2 linked regions of the Algoriphagus machipongonensis genome follow. The protein of the gene in region 1 interacts with the protein of each later gene in a pairwise test. Links are inferred from orthologs where the notes say so. Each region holds a gene or a part of one and is shown on either strand. Other genes may lie near its edges.

What was found.
Region 2: the proteins of def (region 1) and ALPR1_RS03345 interact in binary tests that used the Escherichia coli proteins (3 or more experiments, as listed by UniProt). The link is inferred for Algoriphagus machipongonensis from one-to-one orthologs.

What each region holds. Positions count from the first base shown.
Region 1 is NZ_CM001023.1:4,281,464-4,284,711, reverse strand. The notes cover bases 108-3,094. They hold def (peptide deformylase), read left to right. Parts: upstream 108-1,317; coding sequence 1,318-1,872; downstream 1,873-3,094. Other genes in these bases: ALPR1_RS18070 (NADP-dependent isocitrate dehydrogenase), read left to right, coding at 2,881-3,094; ALPR1_RS18075 (amidohydrolase), read left to right, coding at 1,869-2,681; ruvX (Holliday junction resolvase RuvX), read left to right, coding at 908-1,321; ALPR1_RS18090 (hemerythrin domain-containing protein), read left to right, coding at 150-908. Outside these bases: more of ALPR1_RS18070, read left to right, coding at 3,095-3,248. UniProt on the Escherichia coli protein: Removes the formyl group from the N-terminal Met of newly synthesized proteins. Requires at least a dipeptide for an efficient rate of reaction. N-terminal L-methionine is a prerequisite for activity but the enzyme has broad specificity at other positions.
Region 2 is NZ_CM001023.1:790,597-793,764, reverse strand. What follows is about bases 213-3,168. They hold ALPR1_RS03345 (aspartate-semialdehyde dehydrogenase), read left to right. Parts: upstream 213-1,173; coding sequence 1,174-2,163; downstream 2,164-3,168. Other genes in these bases: ALPR1_RS03340 (class I SAM-dependent methyltransferase), read left to right, coding at 2,163-3,168; ALPR1_RS03350 (lamin tail domain-containing protein), read right to left, coding at 213-999. In the rest of the region: more of ALPR1_RS03350, read right to left, coding at 1-212.

The DNA of each region.
Region 1 (3,248 bases):
ATTTTGTATTGCAATATCTAATAAACTAGCATAATTGGCTAGTGTTCAAAAGTCATTCCGTATAAAGTTAACGAATGTTTATACGGACGGGTGCGATAATGAAGCAAATTATTGACCTTTTTTCTGTTAAAAAAAATTATTTTTGTGACATGAGGGCTGAAAACGATTTCAATAAGAACTTAGTTGGGGATTTAGTGTCCGAAAACTATGTTTTCGCAGCAGTGTTGCATTATTTTGGAATTAGCTTCTACCAATATCCAACACAATCTTTAGAGGAAGTTTGCAAAAAGCATAAAGTACATCCTAATCAACTCATCACGGAACTAGAAGCCTGGGCCGCCAGGAAGGATCCCTCTAATGAGGAATTGTACCTAAATCCAATAGAAGTATTGGTCGCTTATCTAAAGCAAAAGCATTATTACTTCGTACGTCAAGAACTTCCATTTTTGGCTAATATCATTTCCGGGATTAAGGCGGAGCCTGAGTATGCTTCCATCATGTCAGATTTGAGGATCATGTTCCCTCTGTTTGTGGAGGACTTTATCCACCACATTCATGAAGAGGAAAGCCGTCTATTTAAAAGAATAGAACTTCTTCAAGATGTGGAGCAAGGGCACTACAGTTTGCTGGATGCCTTAACAATATTAGAAAGAGACCCCATTCATTTATTAGCAGATGCACATGAGGTGCACGATGATGAAATGGAAGGAATCAGAAAGCTAACTTCAGAGTATACCCTTTCTGAAGAAGCGCCTTTGACGATGAAAGTCCTTTACCATGAACTGCAAAACTTTGAAAGAGAATTGAGGATTCATGCACAGATTGAGGATGATCTACTTTTTCCAAAGGCAATACAATTAGAGCGAGAGGCGCTAAGAAAAATTCGAAATAAAATAAAGACCAACTGATGCCAAGAGTACTAGCAATTGATCTGGGAACCAAACGAACAGGTTTGGCTGTTACCGATCCGCTGAAGATGTTGGCAAATCCACTTGAAACAATTGAGACCTTTAAGTTGATTGATTTCATCAAAGCATACATCGCGAAAGAGGAAGTAGATACGCTTGTACTGGGCTTGCCTACAAAACTGAATGGAAAAGACAATGAGATGACTCCTAAAGTGATGGCGATGAAAACCAAGTTGGAGAAAAACTTCCCTTCTCAGAAGGTGGAGTTAGTGGATGAGAGATTTACCTCCAAAATGGCCATGCAAAGTATGATCACCATGGGGAGCAAGAAGAAAGACCGCAGGGAAAAGGCAGGAAACCTAGATAAGGTAAGCGCGGCAATAATTTTACAATCGTATTTAGAAAGACAATGATATACCCAATAGTTGCATACGGGAACCCAATTTTGAAGAAAGAGGCTGATGAGATCAATGAAGGGACAGCTTTGGATGAGATGATCCAAAATATGTTCGCTACGATGGATAACGCCAATGGTGTTGGTTTAGCCGCTCCTCAGATCAATGAGGGAGTTAGGCTATTCGTCATCGATAGTAATTTGATGCTGGATGAGGAAGATGAGGAGAAAGGGATTCGAAAAGCATTTATTAACCCAATCATTTTAGATGAGTATGGGGATGATTATAGTTTTGAAGAAGGTTGTCTGAGTATCCCTGATGTAAGGGCAGAGATTACCAGACCCGAGAAATTGACTATAGAATATTTTGATGAAAACTGGAATCTCCATGAAGAGGAGTTTTCTGGGATGACTGCACGTGTCATCCAACATGAATACGATCACTTGGAAGGAATTCTATTTGTTGACTACCTAAAAGGTTTAAAGAAAAGATTGCTTAAATCGAAACTGGTAGACGTCAGTAAAGGAAAGGTCTCTACTGATTACAGAATGGTTTATCCTCTTAGATGAGTAAATCAGCTGAGTTAAATATCGCACTTGTTCAGACGGAGCTTTATTGGAAAGATAAAGTGGCAAATTTGGCTATGCTGGAAGAGAAAATCTGGGGATTAAAGTCTGGCATTGATCTAATAATTTTACCAGAAATGTTTCCGACCGGTTTTAGTATGGAGGCAGCTGAATTAGCCGAGCCCATGAATTTAGGCGTTTGTAAATGGATGAAACAAATGGCATCCCAAACGGGTGCTGTGATTACCGGAAGTGCGATAATTTCTGAAAAGGGAAAGTTTTTTAACCGGCTTCTTTGGGTTACTCCTACAGGCGAAATTTCTCATTATGACAAAAGGCATCTCTTTAGAATGGCCCAGGAAGATCAAACTTTTTCCCAAGGAGAAAGCCAATCAATTTTCGAGGTGAAAGGCTGGAAAGTATGCCCACAGGTCTGTTACGATCTTCGGTTTCCTGTTTGGTCCAGAAACCGAAGGATCAATGAAAGCCCTTTGTATGACTTGATGTTTTTTGTCGCCTCTTGGCCAGCAGCTCGCTCCTCCGCTTGGGATGCTTTATTACCGGCTAGGGCTATAGAAAATCTTTGTTTTGTTGCGGGAGTAAATAGAGTCGGTAAAGATGGGAATGGTATTGACTATACCGGCCATTCAGAAATCTATGATTTTAAGGGAAAAGCTTTGGGGAATTCTCAAACCACAGATGATTTCGAACAGGAAAAAATAGAGGTTTTTACTTTGAAAGCGGCTGAATTGGATGCTTTTAGAGAGAAATTTCCTGCCTGGATGGATAGTGATGACTTCATGATTCGGTAGAATCCTTTGATAAAGGGTACATTACCGTGGGTGAAACGGATTTGAAACAAGGATATTTTCCGTAATTTAGCCGCAAAATTTTACGACCCTGTTTTCTAAAGTTTCGACTTAGAGAAGTTTTGGTGATGAAAAGGCAATAAGAGAGCTGTTTTCTTTAACAGGGTTATTTTCCACTCTTTTTAAAGTACTTGATCAAACCATGAGTAACCAAACTCCAAAAATCCTTTATACGCTAACTGATGAGGCACCTGCCTTGGCTACGTATTCATTGCTCCCAATTGTTCAGGCTTTTACGAGCTCAGCAGGAGTGCAGGTAGAAACCAGAGACATATCTTTATCTGGAAGAATCATTGCAAATTTCCCAAGTTATCTGACAGCAGAGCAGCAAATCGGTGATGCACTGGCTGAATTGGGTGATATAGCCAAGACTCCAGAGGCTAACATTGTCAAGCTTCCAAACATTTCCGCTTCAATTCCACAGCTTAAAGCAGCAATCAAAGAATTGCAGGGAAAAGGTTATGCCCTTCCAAATTATCCAGAAGAGCCTAAAAATGAGGAAGAGAAAAA
Region 2 (3,168 bases), 3.5 Mb from region 1 along the record:
AATTTTATGATCACCTGCGTTAAACAATTCCACAAACTCAACATTCGGAAAGTCCATGTCTGGCTTAGGTGCTGGCATGAGTTCGTTGATGATTAGATTTTTATAAGGAATATTAGTCGGGTCAGAAAACTCAAAAACCAATGTGGTGTCGGAAAGGAAGTTTCCTTCCAAATCAGGTATTTGATTTACCTTCAATTGAAATTCTTTAAAAGAAAGTGGTTTGGGAAAGCTTAAGTAAACCAAAGAATCATTCAGAACACTAACTTCCTCAGGCACCTCCTCATCTAACCTGTAGTTTAATAGAAATTGAGAAAACACAGGGTCAAGCCTTTCAGAAAACTGAATTTCCACCACATGCTCTTCATAGCCACGAACACGAGTTATACTTGGTGGAGTCAAGTCTTTTACTTGATCCCCAAATTCAAAGTCATCCATCATCCATCTTGCGCAGGTACCGGAACCAGCGCCATAAGACACTGTGATTTTTAAAAATAGTAAATCAAGGTTTTTAGTTTCCTCCGGAAGTTCCAATTCAAATTTCCGAAATTCCTGATCCACATTCCCAAACTCATCCTCATTACCTAAAAGCCGCTTTTCGGAATAATCCCCATCAATTTTGTCTGCCCATGAAAACTCTACTACTGCCGCGCGGTCTCCAGATCCATTTTTCATCGACCTCGCCCAAAATACTAAACTTGGGCTTTCGTATTGGCTAGGCTCAAGTTTCACTATCAATTCACCATCGAAACTAGAAATAGGCTGCATTGCAATCGCATTACTACCTCCTATTCCAAAACCGGGATACTGAAACACTCGAGAATTGCTTTCCCTAAGTTCATTGGCATACCAACCAGGGAGAAATTCTTCAGGGTAACTTTGAATTAAAAACTGGCTTTCGAAATCCTGACCCTGAGAAAATAAGGGCAAAGCAGCCATTTCAAACCAAACAAAAAAGGCCAAAAACCGAAGTTTCCAGAAAAAATCAACTAATCCAACCATGTATTACCTAAAAAGTATTCTTTAATATAAGAATTTTAAACCAAATCGTTAGTAGATGAAAAATGGAATTTTATAGCTGAACATGAAAAAATTTTAGGAGAATATCCTGAAAATGAATGGATAGACCTTACTTTTGCAATCCAAAATAATATTATCTATAAAATAACCAGTCTGATGAAATTAGCAGTGGTAGGAGCTACAGGATTAGTAGGCTCCGAAATTCTAGAGGTGCTGGACGAGCACAACTTCCCTTTTGACGAACTTCTATTAGTCGCTTCCGAGCGCTCTGTAGGTAAACAGATCGAGTATAAGGGTAAACCTTACACTGTCATCGGCCTGGATCAGGCAGTTTCATTGAAACCAGAAATCGCCATCTTTTCCGCAGGAGGAAGCACTTCTATGGAATGGGCACCTAAGTTTGCGGAAGCTGGAACCATCGTGGTAGACAATTCTTCTGCCTGGAGAATGGATCCAACAAAAAAACTGGTAGTCCCTGAAATCAACGGAAAAGAACTAAGCAAAGACGATAAAATCATTGCCAATCCAAATTGTTCAACCATTCAAATGGTTTTGGCATTGGAGCCTCTTCGTGAGCGCTACGGCATCAAAAGAGTAGTGGTTTCTACCTACCAGTCAGTGACCGGTTCCGGTAAAGCTGCCGTAGATCAAATGATGGCAGAACGTGCGGGAGAGACCCCTCAAATGGTCTACCCACACAAGATTGACATGAACGTCCTTCCTCACATTGACGTATTCCAACCAAATGGATATACAAAGGAGGAAATGAAAATGATAAACGAAACCAAGAAGATCTTCTCTGATGATACCATCAAAGTAACCGCCACAACTGTGAGAATCCCGACTATGGGAGGTCACTCTGAAGCAGTCAATGTGGAATTTAAAGAGGATTTCGATCTGGAAGAAGTGAAAAAACTTCTAAGCGAAACTCCAGGAGTTATCCTTCAGGATGATCCAGCAAATTTCGTTTACCCTATGCCCATCAATGCGCATAAGAAAGACGAAGTTTTTGTGGGCCGTTTAAGAAGAGATGAGTCTCAAGCAAACACATTAAACATGTGGGTTGTGGCGGACAATCTCCGTAAAGGAGCAGCTACCAATGCTGTACAGATCGCAGAATATTTAGTAGCCAATCAATTGGTTTAATGGATTTCAGCGAGCTTCATAGCGCTGAACTCAAAAAATTTGTGCAGGATCATCTCAGAGAAGATCCTGCACTTTTGCTTTTAAAGTTTGCCGGGAAAGTTGATTTTGACTTAAAAACTGCGGTGCAACAAATCTCAGCCCGTCAAAAAGCCTCCAAAAAGCTTCCAGAATGGACTCAAAACCCAGCCTTGTTTTTTCCTCCTTCCCTGTCCCTGGAACAAAGCTCTTCTGAAGAAACTGCCAGGCACAAAGCCCAAGGTTTGTCAGGAAATTTGATAGTAGATTTGACAGGAGGCTTTGGGGTAGACGCCTATTACCTGAGCAAAAACTTTAAACAAGGAATTTATTGCGAGTATCAACCTGAGCTTTTTAAGCTGACAAAGCAAAACCTCGAAATATTAGCACCAGGGAAATTCCAGTTTTATCAGGGAGATGGTTTAACTTTTTTGAAAGAACAAAACCAGTATTTCGACCTGATTTATGCAGATCCTGCCCGTAGAGGGAAAGGGAATCAGAAACTTTATAAAATTCAAGATTGTGAACCTGACTTAGTTTCAGAATGGGAGGTACTAAAAGAAAAATCATCCCAAATTATCCTGAAATATTCTCCAATGCTAGACATTTCCCAAGCATGGAATGAAATTCAAGACATCCAGAAAATCACCATTCTTTCAGTTAAAAATGAGGTGAAGGAGCTTTTAATTCATTGGAATAAAAACGAAGCTACTCCAAACCAACAAGTGCTTGTTCAGGATATCGGCCTTGGGTATCCTGATTTTTCATTCTCTCTACAAGAAGAAAAATTAGCCCAAACACTATATTCTGAACCTAAGAGATTTCTAATCGAGCCTCATAGCGGTATTTTAAAAGCAGGAGCCTTTAAGTTGTTTGGTCAGAGACTTGGCTTACAAAAGTTAGAAACCAACAGCCATCTGTATACCTCAGAAGAGTATCCAGTAAAAATCCCGGGGAAGGTATTTGAGGTTATAAGGGAAGTTTCTCCAA